Regions from separate parts of the Allobranchiibius sp. GilTou38 genome, predicted to be linked through region 1. Evidence: predicted binding sites of a transcription regulator. Region 1 holds the regulator's gene; each other region holds the start of a gene.
The links. The regulator LexA, encoded in region 1, represses DNA repair genes until DNA is damaged. The targets are predictions, from matches to a motif close to TCGAACANNTGTTCGA.
Positions count from the first base shown of each region.

Region 1 (7,202 bases):
ATCCAGGTGCCGAAGCCTGGCCAGACGATGACGCCGGCGCCGGGCGCCGTGGGCGGTGGCAGCGGCGAGGGCTCGGCGCCCGTGACGGCGGCGGGCGGCGCCTCCTCCGACGCCTCGGCCGGGGGAGTGATCGACCTCAACACCGCGGACGTCACGGGCCTGGACGCACTGCCGGGGGTGGGACCGGTGCTCGCCCAGCGGATCGTCGACTGGCGCACCCAGAACGGCCGGTTCACCAGCGTCGACGAGCTGGGGGAGGTGAGTGGCATCGGCGACAAGGTGCTCGCGCGGCTACGACCGCACGTGACGGTATGAGCGCGGATCGCCTATCCGGCGACCTGGCGAAAGGAGACGGCGAGCCGGTGGGGCGCCCGCCGTTGGACCTGCGGATGCTGGTGCCGGCACTCATGGCCTGGGCGTGCACCGTGGTGGCCCTCCCGCAACCCGTGAACGTGGTCCTCGGCGTCGCGATCGGATGCCTCGTCCTCGGCGTGCTGTGCCTCCTCGTCGGGCCCGGGCACCGCTCCTCGGGGTGGCGGGCGGGCATCGCCCTGGGCTGGCTCTGCACCGCGCTGCTGCTCGGCGCATTGGCAGCCCACCAGAGCGCCCGCACCGCGGGCCCTGTCGAGACGCTGGCAGCTCAGCGGGCGATCGTGCGGGTGACCGCCGTCGTCGAATCCGACCCACGTCTCGTCGTGACGAATCCGGCGCGACCGACGGTCATCTACCGCGCCTCGGTGCATGCGGTCGTCGGGCGGGGCGCCCGCAGCACCCCCGATACCCCCGTGCTGGTCTTCGCCAGGCCCACGTGGCGGGCACCGGCCTGGCACGACCGCATCGAGTTCATGGGGCGGCTGCAACCGGCGGATGCCGGTGACGACGTCGCGGCCCTACTCGACGCCCGATCGCCCCCGCGCGTGGTCGGCAGGCCCGGTCCGCTGACCCGGTGGGTGGAGTCGTTGCGGTCCGACACCCGCGCCGCGACCGCATCGCTGCCCGCCGATCCGCGCGGCCTGGTCCCGGCCCTGGTCACGGGCGATACCGCGCGGATGTCCACGCGGTTGAACGACGACATGCGCGCCACCGGGCTCACCCACCTGTCCGCGGTGTCGGGATCCAACGTCACGTTCGTCCTCGTCGGCGCGGGCTGGCTGGCGGGCTGGTGCCGGGTCCCGCGCCGGTGGCGTACGCCGCTCGCGTTGCTCGTCCTCGGCTGGTTCGTGCTGCTGTGCCGACCCGAGCCGAGCGTGCTACGGGCCGCGGTGATGGGTGTCGTCGGTCTGCTCGGGGTGTCGATGTCACGCCGCCGGGTCGGTTCGTCCGCGTTGGCGGCGGCGATCGTCGTACTCCTGGCCTGGGATCCGTGGCTGGCCCGCTCGTACGGGTTCGCCCTCTCTGCCCTGGCCACCCTGGGTCTGCTGGTCTTCGCCCGGCCGTGGAGTGACGCGATGGCGGCGCGACTGCCCCTCAGGTTGCGACCGGTCGCCGACGCGATCGCGATCCCGCTGGCGGCGCAAGCGGCGTGCGCCCCCGTGATCGTGCTGCTGCAGTCGTCGGTGAGTCTGGTCGGGGTGCCCGCCAATCTGCTCGCTGCGGTCTTCGTCGAGCCGGCCACCCTGGCCGGCGTCGTCACCGTGCTGGCGAGCCCGCTCGGTCCGGCAGTCGCCGCAGTCCCGGCCTGGTGCGCGGCCGTCCCGGCCTGGGGTATCGCCTGGGTGGCCCACGTCGGCGCCCGGGTGCCGGGCGGCGTCCTGCCGTGGCCGAGCGGGCTGGGCGGTGCGCTCCTGCTCGGCGCGCTCACCGTGCTCGCGATCTGGGGCGGCGTCGGGTTATGGCGGCGTGCTCGTACCCATCCGGCGCTGGCCGCCGGCTGCGCGCTGGCGTTGACGGCCGCGGCGTGGCCGCTGCCGCATCTCGGCTGGCCGCCGCAGGGGTGGGTGTGGATCTCCTGCGACGTCGGGCAGGGCGACGGCGGGGTGCTCGCCACGACACCGGGGCACGGCGTCGTCGTCGACACCGGGCCCGACCCGCAGCACATCGACGTCTGCCTGCAGCGCGCCGGCGTCACCCGTATCGACGCGATCGTGCTCACTCACTTCCACCTCGACCACGTCGGCGGTCTGACCGGTGCTCTGCGGGGGCGATCCGTCGGGGAGATCTTCGTGACGCCGGTGGTCGCGACGAGCGCGCCCGGTACCCGGGAGGCGGCCAGCAACGCCCCGCTGGTGCACCGGCTCGCCGCCGCGAGACACATTCCGGTGCGCACCCTGGTCACGGGAGACACCGTGAACTGGCCCGGGGTGTACGCCGTCGTGCTGTGGCCGAGCCGCGAGATCGACGCCGGCTCGATCCAGAACAACGCGAGCATCACCCTCGACGTGCGTACCCACGGCCTGCGGATCCTTTTGACCGGTGACATCGAGCGTGAGGCGGGCGCTGCCGTGTACGGCGAGCTGAGTCATCAGCCGACGGGGCCGCCCTTCGACGTGCTCAAGGTGGCCCACCACGGCTCGGCCAACCAGTCCGCAGACCTGGTGCGCTTCGTGCACGCACCGATCTCGATCATCAGCGTCGGTGCTCACAACGACTACGGACTGCCGACGCCCTCGACGCTGTCGTTGTTGAAGAGCCTGCCCGGAGCGACCTACCGCACCGACCGCGGAGGGGACGTGGTCGTGGCTGTGCGCGACGGGCGGGTCACCGTCGACAGGCCCTGACGGGCGGGTGGGGGAGTCTCAGGCGACCGGTGCCGCCGACCGCACCGAGGTGGACGCCGCGCACAGCGCCTCCAGGGTCGCGGCGACGGCGGGCACGCGCGTGAGGTCGGGGGTGGTGACGGCGTAGACGGTCCGGCGGGGGGTCGGCTTGATCGGCAGGATCGTCACGCCGTCGTTGTGCGCCGAGTGCAGGATCAGGTCGGGCACGAGGGCGACCCCCAGGCCCGCGGCGACGAAACCGAGCACCGCCACGTAGTCCTCGGTCTCGAACGAGACCGACGGGCTGAATCCGGCGCGCTCGGCCAGGGAGAGCAGGTGTCCGCGGCATCGCGGGCATCCCGCGATCCACTGCTCGTCGACCATGTCGGTCATCCGCACCGACGCGGCGCCGGCGAGCCGGTGATCCGACGGCACCACCAGGCGCACCTCGTCGTCGAGTAGCTTGCGGGACTGGAACGCCTCGATGTCGTCCTCGCCGCGGGCCAGCGGCGCACCGTCGTAGGCGAACGCGACGGCGATGTCGCACTCGCCGGCCCGCAGTGCGGCCAGCGACTCGGGGGGCTCGGCCTCAGTGAAGGTCACCTCGACGTCGGGGTAGGCCTTTCGCACCATCGCGAGCGCGTGCGGGACGAGTGTCGAGGAGGAGGAGGGGAAGGCCATCAGACGGACGCGGCCGGCGCGCAACCCGGCGATCGCGGCGACCTCTGATTCGGCGGCCTCGAGGGCGCTGAGCACGGGGCCCGCGTGACGGGCCAGCACCGCGCCGGCTTCGGTCAGCCGCACGCTGCGGCCCAGGCGCTCCACCAGGACGGTGCCGATCCGGTCCTCCAGACGGCGCACCATCTGGGAGATGGCCGGCTGGGAGTAGCCCAAAGAGGTGGCCGCAGCGGTGAAGCTGCCCTCGTCGGCGATGGCCCGGATGACCCGTAGGCCCGCAGCGTCGATCATGCGCCGATCATATAATGGAAGGTTATCCATCGGAACCCATCTTCGTGCTTTCGTTCTGCACCAGCCCTGCGTCGCAGTGGCCACCCGCGCACCCACGGGGCCACGGGGCCGGTGCGACACTGATGACGTGCTCGAGTCCGCGGTCTCCCCGGTGCCCGAGGGAGTGCGCCCGGATCAGTGGGACGGACTGGCGAGCTACCTGGCGGATGGCGGGCTGGTCGCCCTGACCGGAGCCGGCCTGTCCACCGAATCGGGTCTGCCGAGTTACCGTGACGCCCGCGGCGTACGTCGGGTGCAGCCGATGACAGTGTCCGAGCTACGCGCCAGTCATGAAGCGCGGCAGCGGTATTGGGCACGTTCCTACGTCGGGTGGCCACGCTTTGCGGCTGCCCGACCGAATGACGGCCACCGCGCGGTCGCCAGGCTGCTCGCCGCCGGCACCCTGACGAGCGTCATCACCCAGAACGTCGATGGGCTACATCAGGCGGCCGGCGCGAGCGAGGTGCTCGAGCTGCACGGCAACCTGGAGCGGGTGGTCTGCATGGCCTGCTCGAGCACGCATCGCCGCGATGACATGGACGACTGGTTGCGCGACGCCAACCCCGGATTCGACCGCGCGATCGGAGGCGCGGTCCGGCCCGACGGCGACGTCGCGCTGCCCGAGGCGATCGTGCGCGCGTTCGTCACGGCCGACTGTCCGGTGTGCGGTTCGGACCTGCTGAAACCGGACGTCGTGATGTTCGGCGAATCAGTGCCGAAACCGTTGGTGGAGCAGTGCTTCGGCCTCGTCGAGGAGGCGTCGGCGCTGCTGGTCCTGGGGTCGTCGCTCGCGGTGATGTCCGGTTACCGGTTCGTGCGCCGCGCCGCCCGCATCGGCGTGCCCGTGATCGTGATCAACGACGGATGGACCCGCGGGGACGGCGAGACCGACCTGAAGATCGAGGCGCCGCTGGGCAGCACCCTGACGGCGCTGGCGGACCGACTGGGAGCGCCGGCCGTGGGCGCACCGGGCGCCCAGCGCGCCTGAGGAGCGCCGGGCGCCCGGGGTCGCTCAGACCCTGCGCAGCACCGCCGTGACCTTGCCCAGCACCACGGCGTCGTCGCCGTCGATCGGGTCGTACGCCGTGTTGTGCGGCATCAGCCAGACCTTGCCCCCGGTGCGCTTGAAGGTCTTGACGGTCGCCTCGTTGTCGAGCATCGCCGCGACGATGTCGCCGTTGGTCGCGGTCGGTTGCTGACGCACCACGACCCAGTCGCCGTCGCAGATCGCGGCGTCGATCATCGAGTCTCCGACGACCTTCAGCAGGAAGAGGTCGCCCTCGCCGACGATCTGCTTGGGCAGCGGGAAGACGTCCTCGACGACCTCGTCGGCCAGGATCGGACCGCCCGCGGCGATCCGTCCGACGACCGGGACGTACGACGCACTGGGTCGCCGGTCGCCGATGCCGGTCTCGTCCTCGACGCTCAGGTCACCGTCCGGCGCGTTGGTGACGCTGGACCCGCCCCGGTAGCCGCGCTGGTCCTTGTCCTGGTCCGGTGAGATGACCTCGATGGCGCGCGGCCGGTTAGGGTCGCGGCGCAGGTAGCCCTTGCGCTCGAGCATCGACAGCTGGTGAGCGACGGAGCTGGGGCTGGTCAGGCCGACGGCCTCGCCGATCTCCCGCAGGCTCGGCGGGTAACCGCGCCGGTCCACGGAGTTGCGGATGACCTCCAGCACGCGCCGCTGTCGGGTGGTCAAACCGTCGTCGTCGCGCTCGGGCATCTGGTGCACCTTGGCCATGGTCTTCGTCCGTCCCTCTCCGAGTGGATCGTGCTGTCACCGCCCGCCCCAGGTGTCCGTGCGGCTGCGCCCCCGGGGCCGATGAGTCGCCGTATTCGGCGTCGTTCCGCGGATTCACAGCTGATGAGCAGGGGCTGTCGGTGGTCGGTGTTTCAGTTCTGCAGGTGAGCACGAGATTACGAGAGTCGGACACACTTTCCAAACATCTGTTCGGGGCGTGTCTGGATTTTCTCGAACGCGCGTGCTAGACATCAGACAGATGATCGATCGCACACACGTACGATCGACGAGTTATCGGAGGATCTCATGAGTGCCGTCACCGCTGTTCCCAGCTGGGTCACTCCCGCCACCCCTGCCCTGCCGGGTCGTCCCGGCGCATCGCGACGTACGGCGCCCGCGTCCATCCGTCGCGGCCACCTGCGCGCGGTCCCTGATCTGCCCGTGCTCGTGGATGCACCTGCGCCGACGATGCACATCACTCGTCGCGGTCGCCTGCTGATCACGCTGTGCGCTCTCCTCCTATGTCTCGTCGGGGGAGTGGCGGGAGCCCGTGCCGCAGTGGGCGGCGGGTCCGCGCAGCGCTACGACACCGTGGTCGTCCAGTCGGGCCAGACCCTGTCCTCGGTCGCCCACCACGCCTACCCCCAGCTGCCGATCGGCAATGCGGTGCAGCGGGTGCAGGCCGCCAATCGACTGAACACCCTGCAGGTGTTCGCCGGCGAGCAACTGCGCCTGCCTCGCTGAGTCCGGCCGCGCGCCTTCTGGCGCCCCGTAGCAGGGCCGACACCGCCTCCGTCTCGCCCTCGGCGGCCCTCTGACCAGCACGAACGACCCCGCGCAAACCGGGCAGTCTCTAAAGGTTGCATCACCCCCTCCACCGGAATACGATCCCTACATCTAGTAGTTACATCGATGTAAGTCGTCCACATGTAGTCCCCAGGTCGACCCGGGTTATCCCAAGGCACAGCGCGGATATCCCCCGGTTGTCCACGAGTTACCCACAGGTGGGCGGCTCGTTCGGCGGGGCTACGGCGTGGACGGCGAGAGATCGGTGTGAGCCGATCGTCGAGGGTGAGGGAGACCGCATGCACTGCCCGTTCTGCCGGCACGAGGACAGTCGCGTCGTCGACTCCCGCTCGAGCGAGGACGGCACCTGCATCAAACGGCGCCGCCAGTGCCCCAGCTGCGGCAAGCGCTTCTCCACCATGGAGACCACGAGCCTGACCGTCGTGAAGCGGTCCGGCGCCAGCGAGCCGTTCAGCCGCCAGAAGGTGCTCGTCGGGGTGCGCAAGGCGTGCCAGGGCCGCCCGGTCTCCGAGGACGACCTGGCGCTGCTGTCCCAGCAGGTGGAGGAGACCATCCGGATGCAGGGACTGGCCGAGATCGACGCCCACGACGTCGGTCTGGCGATCCTCGGCCCGTTGCGTGCCCTCGACGAGGTCGCCTACCTGCGATTCGCCTCCGTCTACCAGGCCTTCGACGACCTGGGCGACTTCGAGGCGGCGATCGCGCTGCTTCGCGCCGAGCGTCAGGTGCTCGGCCCCTCGTACGCCGCCGACGACCCCGTTGTCAGTGGTGGCGGGGAGGATCACTGATACCCGGTCATCCCATGCGCCGGGTGCTGCAGCAGTAACCCGTGCGCGTACCGCAAGGCCCCACAGCATCACCAGCACCACCCGCATCAGCAGCCCAGCTCACCACGTCACACGGAGGAACAGCATGACCGAGACCACCGGCGCCCGCGCCGACGCCGCCCG
Region 1 covers NZ_JAGEKN010000001.1:14,069-21,270, forward strand. The annotation lists gene JOB34_RS00045 (ComEA family DNA-binding protein) at 1-315, shown strand, start outside; gene JOB34_RS00050 (ComEC/Rec2 family competence protein) at 312-2,717, shown strand; gene JOB34_RS00055 (LysR family transcriptional regulator) at 2,736-3,665, opposite strand; gene JOB34_RS00060 (NAD-dependent protein deacetylase) at 3,793-4,692, shown strand; gene lexA (transcriptional repressor LexA) at 4,717-5,445, opposite strand; gene JOB34_RS00070 (hypothetical protein) at 5,752-6,189, shown strand; gene nrdR (transcriptional regulator NrdR) at 6,531-7,040, shown strand; gene JOB34_RS00080 (vitamin B12-dependent ribonucleotide reductase) at 7,165-7,202, shown strand, end outside.

Region 2 (7,202 bases), on a different contig from region 1:
GCACCTGCTGCGAGGTGCTGCCCGCGATCAGCTTGCCCACGGGGGACCGGCGGCGGATGCCGATGACGATGAGATCCGCGGCGATGTCGGACGCGGCCTTGAGGATCTCGTCCGCGGGCGTCCGGGCCTGCGCGGGCTGACGCATCTCGTGGGTGAGGCCCAGCGAGGTGAGCTTCTGATCGACCGCGTCCCAGTCCGCCGCCTCGGAGAAGCTCGGGTCGGCGTCGCTTCCACGGGTGCCGCAGTTGAGGACGACGATTCGCCCCTCACCGAGCTTGGCCATCATGACGGCGTGGTCGATGGCCGCCAGGCCTTCTGGGCTGGGGATGTATCCGACAACGATGTTCACGTGCGCTCCTTGATAACGAGGTGGAAGGGGTGTGGCGGGCCGGGACCCGAGCGGTCGGTGCATAGCGGCCTACGGCATCGTCCTCCCGGGTGGTCAGGTCGCCTCGTCGCGGGTGGCCTGGGCGAAGCTGCGCGGAGTGAAATGCCCCTCGCGCAAGGCGTGTTCGATCTGTTCCAGGGAGCGGCCGGTGAGCTCCGGCATCCTCACGAAGACGAAGATCCATGCCGCGACGTTGAAGAGGGCGTAGAGCCACATCGTCTGCCCGACACCGACAGCGTCGATGATGGTGAGCACGGTGAGTGTGATGACCAGGTTGGTCGTCCAGAGCACCGCTGCCTGCAGGCTCGATCCCGCGCCGCGGACCGCGAGCGGGTAGATCTCCGACTCGGTCAGCCAGCCCATCAGCTGCAGGCCGCCGGCGTTGAAGAACATGAAGACGATCAGGCAGGTGATGATGAACGGGATGTCGTGACGTCCGCTGTGACCGGTCACGAAGAGCAGGCCGAGCACGAAGAGTGCAGCCGCGGTGCCCGGCACCATGATGAGGGTGAGCCGTCGTCGGCCGACACGGTCGATGATGTTGAGGCCGACCAGCATCATCACGAGGTAGGTGCTCGCCAGTCCGACGCTCACTCGTAGCGCGGTGCTGGTCGAGAATCCCGCATCCGTGAGGATGGTCGGCGCGTAGTAGATGATCATCTCGATGCCGCTCAGCTGCGTGAACATCGCGATACCGCAGCCCACGATGATGGCGGGCCGCACCCATGCCTGCCGCAGCCCGGACCATCCGCGCTGACTGGCCTTGACGTCGAGCTCCTCGGTCACGTTCTGGGTGATCTCGCCGATCTCCCCGTCCAGTGATGCACCTCCAGGACGCATGAGCGACAACGATTTTCGGGCGTCGTCCGCTCGGTCCTGCGCCACCAGCCAACGGGGACTCTCCGGCAGGCGCAGCACGGTGAGCAGCAGGATCGTCGCCGGCACGACGGCGAGTCCGATGGAGACGCGCCAGCTGAGGCTCTGTGTCGCGCCGACGATGGTCGAGACGAGGATGCCGGTGCCGATGCCGACCTGGAAGGTCAGCACCAGCTGGCCGCGGCGCGCGGGCGGGGCGAGTTCGGCGACGTACATCGGCACGGTCTGGGTGGCGCCGCCGACGGCGAAGCCGAGGATGACGCGCGAGACGCACAGCAGCGGCGCACTCGGGGACAGGGCGCACGCGAGAGCGCCGACGATGAAGATGCACGCCAGCATGAGGATGGTGCCGCGTCGGCCGCGCTGCTCCGAGAGTCGACTGCAGGCGAGTGCGCCGAGGACCGCTCCGAAGAGGATGCTGCCGGCGATCACCTGCTCGGAGCTGTGGCCGGTGTTGAAGTCCCTGCGGATCTGCAGCAGCGCGGCGGAGATGATGCCGGTGTCGTAGCCGTAGAGGAACGAGGAGATCGCCGATGCGATGGCCGCGAGCCACAGCGCCGGCGTGAAATGCCTACGCGCCTCTTCGCCGGTCGCGGTGTTTTGCTCGCTCACGGTCACGGTGCGTCCTCTGTTCGTTTCGGGCGTCTCGCCAGGCTAGACCTGTGGATCGCCCGAGGTGTGCATCCGCAGCCGCGTCCGCGGCGCGGTCACCGCGCGACGTACACCGTGTTGGCCGAGTGGCCACCGGTGAGGAAGTTCGCGAAGGTGACGACGTGCGCCTCCGAGGAGTCGAAGACCCCGTCCAGCAACGCGATGAAGTCATCGTCTGGCGGGTCGTCGGACCAGAGGGCGAAGACACCGTCCGGTTTCAGATGACCCTTGAGCCGGCGCAACCCGTCGAGGCTGTAGAAGGCCGCGTGGTCGGGGTGCAACACGTGGCGCGGCGTGTGGTCGATGTCGAGCAGTACGGCGTCGAAGCGGCGGCCGGCGGCGTCCGGGTCGAAGCCGTCCTCGGAGGCGGCCATGGCGAAGAAGTCCGCCAACACCAGCCGGGTCCGCGGGTCGTCCACGAGGTCGTCGGCTCCCGGCAGCAGCTTTCGTTCGTGCCAGTCGATGACCTCGGCCAACGCGTCGACGACGATCATCGAGCGCACTCGGGGATCCTCCAACGCGGCCCGTGCGGTGCAACCGAGGCCGAGGCCGCCGACGACGACGTCCAGGTCGGTGCCCCGGGTCTGCGCGAGGCCGAGCCGGGCGAGCTCGATCTCCGCGACGGTGAACAGGCTCGACATGAGGAACTCCTCGTCGAGCTTCACCTCGTAGACGTCGACGTCGAGCGTGGGCTCCCGGCGGCGACGCAGGCTGATGGTGCCGCGCGGAGTCTCGCTGTAGGCGAGCTCCTGCAACCGTGCGCTCATCCGGGTCAACTCCCTCACCGCCGTCACCTGCCGCGGCGGACCTGCCACGCCGCCAACGTACCCCCCGGCCGGGGGCGTGCCGCAGGGCGCAATCGGTGGAGCGCTGCGGCGCCGGCCAGGGTTGAGTCGATGTGAGTTGCCGGTGCAGGGCATCACGCACCGGCGGAGCGCCGAAGCCGCCGAGGTTGTGGGGGAAGGGCACTTTCGAGGTTGCCGAAGGACCCATCGAAGCGGCTCCTCAAGGGAGGAAACGCGGAGTGGACAACCTCCAGGATGCTGACATATCGATGACGGATGTGGATAACTTGACTTCGAATGATGAGCTTTCGCAGTCATATTCGCGGCTCCAACCCTTGTGTGCTAAATCGAACAGGCGTATGATTCAGGGTAGATGGCAAGGGGTGCTATCACCGGCGCAGGAGGGGTCATGGCGCAGCCGACGACCGACGTACATGGTCCCCCAGCGCCTGGCACGGGCGCCCGGTTGATGGCGCTGCTGGGGGAGTTCACCACCGCTTTGGAGGAGTGGCCTGGCGCGCTGTGGCAGCTGGACGAGGCCGCTCTGGGTGAGGTGGTCGGGTCGATGCTGCGGATGGGCAGCCGGATGGAGAACGTCGCTGCGTTGGCGACCGCGGATGCGCTGGGCCGTGGGACGGTCGCGAGCTCCACCGCGACAGGGGCACCGGCGTGGGTGGACAGGCAGGCGGCGGGTGTGGAACCGGCCGTGGCCCGTAGGGTCGGGAGGGTGGGGGTGGACTGCGTGGATCCCCGCAACCACGTCGTAGTTGACGCGTTGGCGACGGGGGCGGCGAGTGTGTCGGTCGCCGACGTGGCACTGCGGGAAGTGCCCCGGATCCTGCCCCAGTTGCCGACCGCCGACCGTGATGACCTGCTCGGCCGCTACCTGAGCCTGTCGGATCACGGGTGTCGGACGCTGCGGCAGCTCAGCAACCGGATCCTGGGTGAGTACGCCCCCGAACGGCTGGTACGGGACGAGGAACGTCAGCAGGACTGCGAGTCGGTCTTCTGGGCCGACCTGCCTTCCGGGCTGACCCGGTTCGTGGCCGAACTGTCCGGCGGGCACGCCGCGGTCGTGAAGCACGCGCTGCGGGCTTTGTCCGCGCCCACGCCACAGCCGTGCTCGACCAGCACCACCGACGATCCCGCGCCGCAGCACAGCACCGGTGCGCCCGAGCGTGACACCCGGACCCCGGCCAAACGGCGCGCGGACGCGCTGGTGCGCTTGGTCGACACCGCCGCCGGTGTGGTGGACGGCACCAGCCCGCGGCCGGTCGGGGAGTTCGGCGGCACCGCGAAGATCCTGGTCACCCTGGATTACGCAACGTTGTACGAGGGGCTTCGCGAAGCGGGCCGACTCAGCGAACACAGTTCAGACGACGGCGGATTCGCACCGACGTACCTGCCGGGTATCGGGCGTACCACCGACGGTGACTATCTCGACGCGGGCACTCTGCGACGGATGGCGTGCGATGCGGATCTGATCCCGGCTGTTTTGGGCACCGAGTCGGAACCGTTGGACGTCGGGCGAGCGAAACGCCTGTTTACCGGCGGCCTGCGGACCGCGATCATCCACCGCGATAGGCACTGCACCTTCCCCGGCTGCGAAAGACCACCGGACTGGTGCGATGCCCACCATGTGAGGCCCTGGTGGGCCGGCGGACAGACAACCCTGACCAACGCAGCGCTGCTGTGCGCCCGGCACCACACCATCGTTCACCGCGATCTGCTCACCGCCACCGTCACCGAGACCGGCGTCACCTGGAACCTCACCCCCGGACTGATGCCCACCCGGCCCGGCGGATGTGTCGGCACCGAACGAAGCACGGACCCACCGGTGCCGCCCGGAAGCTGACCTCAACCCTCGGCGGCGATACTTCGGCTGTGACTGCTGTCGATGCCTCCGCGCGGGCGGTGCTCGTACGTCGAGGCTTCTGGCTGGAGTAGGTGACGCTGGCCTGGAACGTCGTCGGCATCGTGGTGCTCGCGGTTGCAGCGGTCACCGCTGGGTCGGTGGCTCTGGCGGGTTTCGGACTGGACTCGGTCATCGAGATCGGCGCATCGACCGTCGTGATCTGGGAGTTGGCCGGCAGCGGTGACATGCGTCGGCGTTTTGCGCTGCGCCTCATCGGCGGTGCGTTCGGCGCGCTGGCGCTCTACCTCCTGGTGCAGTCCACCTGGGTGCTGGCCATCGGATATCACCCGCGTCACTCACCGCTGGGCATCGTGTGGACGGCCGTGACCGCGGCGGTCATGTTCGTCCTCGCAGCGGGGAAGGCCCGCACCGGCGCTGCTCTGGACAACCCTGTGTTGGCAACCGAGGGTCGCGTCACTTTCATCGACGGCCTGCTTGCGGCCGCCGTACTTCTCGGGTTGCTGCTCAATCTCCTGGCGGGGTGGTGGTGGGCGGATCCGGTGGCCGGATACGTCCTGGTCTACTACGCACTCAAAGAAGTCCGCGAGATCTTCGGCAGCGACTAAGAGGCGGCCGGATCTGGTAGACGCACCATCGGCGACGGGTCCAGCACGGGCTCGGACCTTGGCAGCGTGGGCGATGGGAAATCATCGCCCACGCTGTCCCGGGTGACAGTAAGCAAGATCACCGCATGTCGCAGATGCCCTGCTGCACCGCCGCGTTCACGTGCACCAGTCCCTCGATCTTGGTCGGCAGCGCGGTCGTCGCGATCACGACGCTGCGCCCGTCCCGAGCGGTCAGGTTGCGGGTCTCGAACCCGGTGATGTCGCCACCGTGGCCCCATGCCTGCACCCCGCAGGACAGGGTGCGCTTGGCGAAGCCGAGCCCGTAGGACCATCCCTTCTCCGGTTCGAAGCCGGGCGCGGCGACGGTGGTCAGCAACTGCTGCTGCTGTGCGGGCGCGAGCAGCTTGCCGTCGAGCAGCGCGCGATTGAACGTGGACAGGTCACTCGGCGTGGAGATCAGCTGCCCTGCGGCCCACCCGAGGGACGGATCCAACTCGGTCACGTTGACAGGGTTCGCGCCCGGCTTGGCGCTGAAGTACGCCTGCGCGTGCCGTCCACGGATGGTCTGCACCCCCGTTTTCGGCCAGTACGTGTGGCGCAGCCCGAGGCGGTCGATGACCCGCTGGGTGATGACCTCCCCGATCGGACGACCGGTCACCCGTTGCACGATCAGTCCGGCCAGCACGTAGTTCGTGTTGCTGTAGGCCCAGCTGGTCCCCGGCTTGAATTCCGCTGGAGCGGTGAGTGCCGCGTCCAGCGCCTGGCGCGGTTCGAAATAGGTGTGCTGCACCGCGAGCAGGCCCTTGGACGCCACGAGGGTGTCGTAGTCGGGCAGGCCCGAGGTCTGCTGCAGCAGGTTGCGCACGGTGATGTGGCGCCCGTCGATTCCCTTCCCGCGTACGAGGCCCGGCAGGTAGGTCTCGATCGGCTTGTCCAGGCCGATCCGGCCCTCTCCGACCAACTGCAGGACGGCCGTCGCCGTGAAGGTCTTGGTGTTGGACGCGATCCGCACCTCGCCGTCCGCGGGGACGGGCGTCCGGGTGTTCAGGTTGCCCACACCGGCCGTGTAGCTGCGCACCTTCCCGTCGGACTGCCGCACGAACGCCTCGACACCCGGGATGCCGTCCCTGGTGACCAGCGCGTTCAGGGAGCGCTGGAACGCCGCGTCCGTGGGTGCGGTGTTCTTGACGCCGCCTCCGGCGTGATGGTCGGCGGTCAGCCGGTCCAGGTTCGCGCTCGTCCGGTCCAGCTGATGGTTCACGGCATCGGCCTGTTCGTATGCGGCCTGAGCTCCGGGTGTGCTCGACACCGCCCAACCTCCCGCCAGTACGACGGCGGTGATGCCAGCGGCAGCGGCCTTCCGGCTGCGCATCCAGCAGGGCGTGCGACGGGTGTCCTCCGTGGCAGGGTCGTGGGGCGTGGTCGGGTCGTGGTCGTCGGTCATGATCGCTCCTTGGTCGAATCGTTCGATGGCCACGACGTTTCCGCAGACCGCGCATCGAGCGCGATCCCGCGTACGGGTGTCTCGATGGTGCAGCAGGCTGTACTGCTTCCGGCGCGCACTCCTGGAACGATGAGGCTCTGCGAGGCGCCGCCCCGCACGTCGCGGAGGGTGAGGACGTTGGACGCAGCGGACGGCCTCGGCAGTCCACCGGGTGCAGAAGCACCCGGCGGGCAAGCGCTCCGCCGGAGCTCGACCAACCCGCTCCGGCTCGCGCGGACCTCGTTCCGGCAGCTGACGGGCGGACTGGGCAGCGCCCTGCTGGCGATGGTGCTGCTTGCGTTACTGGCCGCCAGTTGGATCCTCTGCGTGGTGGGGATCGGATTCCTGGTGCTGCCGACCTGCCTGCGCACCGTGCGGCCCCTGGCGGATCGCGAGCGCGTCCGTCTCACCCGGTGGGGCGACGCGATCGAGTCGCCCGCCGCGCCGGTGCCGGCTCCGCGAGATCACCTGGTCGATCCCACGGCCCGGCGCGAGCTGGCCTGGCTCGTCCTGCACGGCACGGTCGACGTGGCGCTCG
Region 2 covers NZ_JAGEKN010000006.1:478,070-485,271, reverse strand. The annotation lists gene JOB34_RS07390 (universal stress protein) at 1-349, opposite strand, end outside; gene JOB34_RS07385 (sugar porter family MFS transporter) at 443-1,876, opposite strand; gene JOB34_RS07380 (spermidine synthase) at 1,972-2,730, opposite strand; gene JOB34_RS07375 (HNH endonuclease signature motif containing protein) at 3,110-4,555, shown strand; gene JOB34_RS07370 (cation transporter) at 4,648-5,181, shown strand; gene JOB34_RS07365 (serine hydrolase domain-containing protein) at 5,300-6,625, opposite strand; gene JOB34_RS07360 (sensor histidine kinase) at 6,803-7,202, shown strand, end outside.
Region 2: a site for LexA is predicted at 3,048-3,063, ahead of JOB34_RS07375 (HNH endonuclease signature motif containing protein). Genes of this name have one in related genera too.

Region 3 (7,202 bases), on a different contig from region 1:
ACAAGGCCTACCACGGCATGCACTACGCCGGTACGTCGCTCGCCGGCATCCCGGGCAACCACGACGGGTACGGCGAGCTGGTCGCCGACCAGGCGCATGTCGCCTGGGACGACCCGGAGGACCTGCGCGCCACCATCGAGCGGCTCGGGCCGCAGAACGTCGCGGCGTTCTTCTGCGAGCCGGTGATGGGCGCGGGCGGGGTCTACCCGCCGCCGGAGGACTATCTGCTCGCGGTCCGCAAGATCTGTGGTGAGTACGAGGTGCTCTTCGTTGCTGACGAGGTGGTCACCGGCTTCGGTCGGATCGGCGGATCCTGGTTCGCCTCATCGCGTTTCGGCCTCGAGCCGGACTTCGTGACGACCGCCAAGGGCCTCACCTCGGGGTACGTGCCGATGGGCGCGGTCTTCGTGGCGCCCAAGGTGGCGGCGCCGTTCTTCGAGACCGACGCAGGGCGGTGGCTGCGGCACGGTTACACCTACTCGGGCCACGCCGTCGCGGCGGCCGTGGCTCTGGCCAACCTCGACATCATCGAGCAGGAGGGGCTGCTCGACGAGGCGCTGCGGCTGCAGGACACGCTCGCCGAGCAGCTGAGACCGCTGGCGCAGCATGCTGCGGTGACCGAAGTGCGGTGCGGGACAGGTGCGCTCGCCGCGGTTCAGCTCGCGGATGCCCCCAGCGCGATGGCCTTGGCGAAGGCGCTGCGGCTGCGCGGTGTGTCGACCCGGCCGGTCGGTGCCGGTGGCATCCAGATCTCGCCCGCGTTGATCATGACCGATGACCAGGTGACGGAGATGGCCGAGGCGATCGGGGCCGCGCTCGACGACTGAGCGGGCGCGGGCAGGTCGCACGACGAGGCAGGGTGGTGGGCATGGCCGACGCGACGCAGCTGAAGCAGACCGTGAGGTTCGCGACGAGCCTCTACGCGGACAAGGGAGCCCGCGCCTACCACGCCTTTGTCCGGCGCGAACCCCTGTCGCAGCTCGCCTACGGTCACCGACTCCGCGACCCCTACCCCAACTACGAGGTGGTGCGTGCGCGGGGCCCGTTCGTAAGCAACAGGTTCGGACACCCCACCACGGTCGATCACGCGGTCTGCAACGAGATCCTGCGTAGTCGCCGCTTCGGCCCCCGGGCCGAGCACGAAGCGTCCGGGCCCGGCGGCGAGGAGGGGGACCTGTCCTTCCTCACCTACAACCCACCCGACCACACCCGGTTGCGGCGGCTGGTCGCTCCCGCGTTCGGTCCGCGCCAGATGCGGGGCTACCGCGGCCTGATCGAGCAGACGGTCGACGACCTGCTGCACGACGTCGAAGAGCAGGGGAGTTTCGACCTCGTGTCGGGCTTCGCCTCACCACTGCCCATCGCGGTGATCAGCCGGATGATGGGCATCCCCGACTCCGAGACCGACGGATTCGCGACGTACGGCGCCGCCATCGGCACGGCACTGTCCGGGGTGACTTCCCTGCGCCATGCCGCCCGACTGATGCAGGCGAGCCGCGCGCTGACAGACGTCTTCACGCGCCTGTTCGAGCTGCGTCGTCGTGAACCGCACGACGACGTCATCTCGCATCTGGTGGCGGCGCAAGGCGAGGCCATCACCCCTGAGGAGATGGTGCCGCTGTGCACGCTGCTGCTCCTGGCAGGTTTCGAGACCACCGTCAACGCGATCGGCAACGGCGTGCTCGCCTTCATGGAGCACCGAGACCAGTGGGAGCGACTGGTCGCCGACCCGGGGCTCGCGGCCGGGGCGGTCGAGGAGGTGCTGCGCTTCGACGCGCCGGTGCAGGGCACGTCGCGGGTCTCCTTCGACGACACCGTCATCCGTGGCACGCCGATCGGACGGGAGGAGTTGGTGCAGCTGCGGATCGGCGGAGCGAACCGCGATCCGACGGTGTTCGATCAGCCTGACCGGTTCGACATCACCCGGCCGAACGCCGCCGAGCATCTGACGTTCTCCGGCGGCATCCACTACTGCCTGGGCGCGCCGCTGGCCCGTCTAGAACTGGAGGTCGTCTTCGGCGCCCTCGCCCGGCGCCTGCCGCAACTACGCCGCACAGACAGGCCGGTGCGGTATCGCCGTTCGCTGGTCATCCACGGCCCGGCCGTGCTGCCGATGCGCGTGCGCTGACCCCGTGACCTCAGCGGATGCCGTGCGGGCGGAACTGGATGCTGATGCGCGGTCCGACCGGTGTGCTCGTCTTGGGCACGGCGTGCTCCCAGGTGCGCTGGCACGAGCCGCCCATCACCAGCAGGTCGCCGTGGCCGAGCACGTGCCGCACGGTCCGCCCGGCCCCGCCTCCCACCGGGCGCAGCACCAGTGCCCGCGGCGCGCCGATCGAGACGATCGCGACCATCGTGTCCTGGCTCGACGCGCGACCCTCGCGGTCGCCGTGCCAGGTGACCGAGTCGCGTCCGTCGCGGTAGAGGCACATGCCGGCCGTGGTGAACGGTTCGCCCAGCTCTTCGCGGTAGTGCACCGAGAGCATCGAACGCGCTTGCGCCAGCACCGGATCGGGCCACGGCTCGCTCTCGCCGTAGAACCTCAGCAGTCTCGGAGTGGCGACCTCCTTGTCCCACATCACCCGCCGCTCGCTGCGCCAGTCCACCCCGGCCGCGCCGCCCAGGGTCAGGCGGGCGAACAGCTCGTCGGCGCCGGTCAGCCATCCGGGCCGCACGTCGATCCAGGCACCGCGGGAGAGCGGCGTACGACGGACGCCGGTATCGAGGGTGCGCAGCCCGACGTCGTCGACCTGATCGAGCAGTGATCCTTGGAGCGTGAAGGTCATGATCACGACGATAGACGTATGTTCGAATCAGGGCCAGGGGTGTGCAGGATCACGCTTGGCGGCATCGTTTCCAGAGCAAGAACATAGATAGGCTATAGAGATGCCCGAGGCCGTTGAATTCACCCGTCCGAACACCCCGACCGACGCCCACCCCGGGCCACTTGCTGGCGTGCGTGTGATCGACCTGGCCACCGTCGTGATGGGCCCCTACGCCTGTCAGATCCTCGGTGACCTCGGGGCCGACGTGATCAAGGTGGAGTCACCGCACGGCGACTTGGCCCGCATCTCGGTGCCGAGTCGGCACCCTCAGATGGGGGCATTGGCACTCAACGTGAACCGCAACAAGCGCAGCGTGGTGCTCGACCTCAAGACCGACGAGGGCAAGGCCGACCTGCACGGGCTGCTGGAGGACACCGACGTCCTCGTCACCAACATGCGTCCCGGCGCGCTGACCCGCCTGGGCTTCGACTACGCCTCGCTCGAAGAGCGCTATCCCGCGCTGATCTACTGCAGCGCCCAGGGTTTCCGCTCGGACTCCCCGCTGGCCGACCGTGCGGCGTACGACGAGATCGTCCAGGCCGCGAGCGGTCTCACCGACCTGATGCTGCGCGCGACCGGCACCGCCAACTACGTGCCGACGATCCTGGCCGACAAGGTGTGCGCCCTCACCATCGTCTACTCGGTGCTGGCGGCGGTCATCAGCCAGCAGGCGACCGGCCTCGGTCAGCACATCGAGATCCCGATGACGGACACGATGCTCGCGTTCAACCTGGTCGAGCACCTGGGCGGCCACACCTTCGAGCCGCCGGTCGGGCCGACCGGTTTCTACCGCTCGCTCGGCACGGGTCACGCGGCCGTCGAGACCAAGGACGGCTGGGCGTGCATCCTGCCCTACAGCGAGACGAACGTGCGTGACTTCTTCGTCGCGTCGGGGCACGGCGACCTCAACGAGGACCCGCGCTTCGTCTCGTGGGCGAAGGTGCGCGAGGACATGTCCGTCCTCTACACGGAGCTGGAGCGCATCGCCCGCGAACGCACGACGGCCGAGTGGGAGACCCTGTGCGCCGAGCACAGCATCCCGATGGCGCCGGTCCTGCAGATCGAGGACGCCACGGAGTCGGAGTACGTACGCGACGGTCACCTGCTCGACGTCGCCGAGCACCCCACGGAGGGCGGCTACCGCTCCATCGGCATCCCGATCCGCTTCAGCCGCACCCCGGCTGCCGTGACACGACCGACGCCCACCCTCGGGCAGCACAACGAGGAGATCCTCGGTGACCGGGCACGACGCACCGAGGCAGAAGACGCATGAGCGACCACAAGCACGAGCGGTCGGTCGTGCGCACCGGCCTGCCGGTGCTCGTCTAGCGCATCGTCGGCATCGTTCAACCTGGTCGCGGCGGTGTGTGGACAACCCTCGACACGACCGCCAAAGAGCGGGGGGACTCAGATGGCAATAGTTCAATCCTCAATATCGGCAGTAACATTCACCGTCGTTACCCTTGTCACGTGTATCGAACAGGCGTATGATTCAGGATAGATGGCAAGGGGTGCCGTCACCGGCGCAGGAGGGGCTATGGCGCAGTCGACGACCGACATCCATGGGCCTGCTGCGCCTGGCACGGGCGCCCGGTTGATGGCGCTGCTGGGGGAGTTCACCACCGCGTTGGAGGAGTGGCCTGGCGCGCTGTGGCAGCTGGACGAGGCCGCTCTGGGTGAGGTGGTCGGGTCGATGCTGCGGATGGGCAGCCGGATGGAGAACGTCGCGGCGTTGGCGACCGCGGATGCGCTGGGCCGTGGGACGGTCGCGAGCTCCACCGCGACCGGTGCACCTGCGTGGGTGGCCCGGCAGGCGGCGGGTGTGGAACCGACCGTGGCCCGTAGGGTCGGGCGGGTAGGGATGGACTGCGCCGATCCCCGCAACCAGGTCGTTGCTGACGCGTTGGCAACCGGGGCGGCGAGTGTGCCGGTCGCCGACGTGGCACTGCGGGAGGTGCCCCGGATCCTGCCTCAGTTGCCGACCGCGGACCGTGATGACCTGCTCGGCCGCTACCTGTCGTTGTCCGACCACGGGTCTCGCACGTTGCGGCAGCTCAGCAACCGGATCCTGGGTGAATACGCCCCTGAACGGCTCGTGCGGGACGAGGAACGTCAGCAGGACTGTGAATCGGTGTTCTGGGCCGACCTGCCTTCCGGGCTGACCCGGTTCGTCGCCGAACTGTCCGGCGCACACGCCGCGGTGGTCAAACACGCCCTGCGCGCCTTGTCCGCGCCCGCGCCCGTCGAAACCGAGGACGGCACCGGTGCACCCGAGCGTGACACCCGGACCCCGGCCAAACGACGCGCGGACGCCCTGGTGCGCCTGGTCGACACCGCAGCCGGTGTGTTGGACGGCACCGCCCCGCGGCCGGTCGGAGAGTTCGGCGCCACCGCCAAGATCCTCGTCACGATGGACTACGCGACGTTGTACCAAGGGCTCCGGGACGCGGGCCGGCTCAGCCAGCACACTTCAGAAGACAGCGGATCCGCACCGACCTACCTTCCCGGCATCGGACGCACCACCGACGGCGAGCACCTCGACGCAGGCACCCTGCGCAGGCTCGCGTGCGACGCCGACCTCATCCCCGCAGTCCTCGGCACCGACTCCGAACCATTGGACATCGGCCGCGCGAAACGCCTCTTCACCGGCGGCCTGCGGACCGCGATCATCCACCGCGACCAGCACTGCACCTTCCCCGGCTGCGACCGGCCACCCGACTGGTGCGACGCGAACCTCACCCCACGAAGTTCTCCGCTGCGCTCCGATACTTCGCGGGGACCCCGAGACCATCATGTGCGGCCCTGGTGGGCCGGCGGCGAAACGAACCTCGGCAACGCAGCCCTGCTGTGCGCCCGCCACCACACCATCGTGCACCGCGATCTGCTCACCGCCACCGTCGCCGCATCCGGTGTCACCTGGGATCTCACGCCAGGCCTGATGCCCACCCGACCCGGCCAGCAGCCTGTGGCATGACGTGCGGCAGCGCTCAGCTCATCCGGCGCGGGCCTCCAGCACCGCACCCGCCGCGTGGTAGCCGCCGAGCCCGCTGACCCCGCCACCGCGGCGCGATCCGGCACCCGCGAGCAGCACCCCGTCGTACGCCGACCGCACGCCCCACCGTGCTGACGCGTCGTCGAGCGGCTCGTCGTCCTCGGCGAACGGCCAGGACAGCGGCCCGTGGAAGATGTTGCCGCCGGGCATCGCCAGGGCGTCCTGCAGGTCGCGGGTCGTCTTCGTCTCGATGCAGGGCCGCCCGTCGGGTGTCGTGAGCACGACGTCCTCGATCGGTTCGGCGAGCACGCTGGACAGCGAGTCGAGCACCGCCCGCTCGTACGTCGTGCGTGCGGCGTCGAGGTCGGCCCCGTCGAGCAACCGGTCGGGCGTCTGCAGAGCGAAGACGGTCAGGGTGTGTGCTCCCGACTGCTGCAGACCGGGCGACAGGATGCTCGGATCGGTGATCGAGTGGCAGTAGATCTCGGCGGGCACCGGTTGCGGGAGGGCGCCCGAGAGCGCAGTGCGGTAGGCGGATTCGAGCTGCGTGTAGGTCTCGTTGATGTGGAACGTGCCGCCGAATGCGGCGGCGGACGGCACCGCGGCGTCGCGTAACCGCGGCAGCCGCGAGAGCAGCAGGTTGACCTTCACCTGGGCACCCTCGGCCCGCTGGGCCGGCTCAGCGCCCATCAGCTGGTCCAGCACGGCCGGAGCGGCCGCCCACAGCACGTGGCGGGCCACGACCCTCGACTCGTCCCCGGCGGCGCTGCGCCAGGCGACGGTGCCGTCGCCCACCGACAGCACCTCGGCATCGGTGCGCAGCTCCGCGCCACCACGCCGCGCGGCCCCCTCGAGCGCCCCGCTCACCGCGCCCATGCCGCCGACGGGCACGTCCCAGTCGCCGGTGCCCCCGCCGATCACGTGGTAGAGGAAGCAGATGTTCTGCTGCAGGTCCTCGTCGTGGGCCGACGCGTAGGTCGAGATGAGCCCGTCGGTGAGCACCACCCCACGGACCAGGTCGTCGGTCACCGACGACTCGATGACCTCACCAAGCGGTCGCTCCAGGAAGTCCCGCGTGATCGAGGGATCGCCGACCAGCGCGGCCACGTCGCTGCGGCGGGGGAGCGGCCCGGTGACCGTGGGCCAGAGGGCCTGCGCCAGATGTGAGGTACGCGCGTACATGCGGTCCCAGCCCTCGACATCGTCGCCGGCTCCGAGCGCCTCGAACGATGCGCGCGTCGCCAGGGGGTCGCCATGGTCGATCAGCAGGCCGCGGTCGGTGCCCGGCTGTGGTGTGTAGGAGGAGTAACGGCGTCGGAGCAGGGTGATCCGCAGGTCGAGGTCGTCGATGATCTGCCTCGGAAGCAGGCTGACGAGGTAGGAGT
Region 3 covers NZ_JAGEKN010000012.1:141,420-148,621, reverse strand. The annotation lists gene JOB34_RS15535 (aminotransferase class III-fold pyridoxal phosphate-dependent enzyme) at 1-827, shown strand, start outside; gene JOB34_RS15530 (cytochrome P450) at 869-2,128, shown strand; gene JOB34_RS15525 (alpha-ketoglutarate-dependent dioxygenase AlkB) at 2,139-2,786, opposite strand; gene JOB34_RS15520 (CoA transferase) at 2,887-4,098, shown strand; gene JOB34_RS15515 (HNH endonuclease signature motif containing protein) at 4,363-5,799, shown strand; gene JOB34_RS15510 (NAD(P)/FAD-dependent oxidoreductase) at 5,818-7,202, opposite strand, start outside.
Region 3: a site for LexA is predicted at 4,301-4,316, ahead of JOB34_RS15515 (HNH endonuclease signature motif containing protein). Genes of this name have one in related genera too.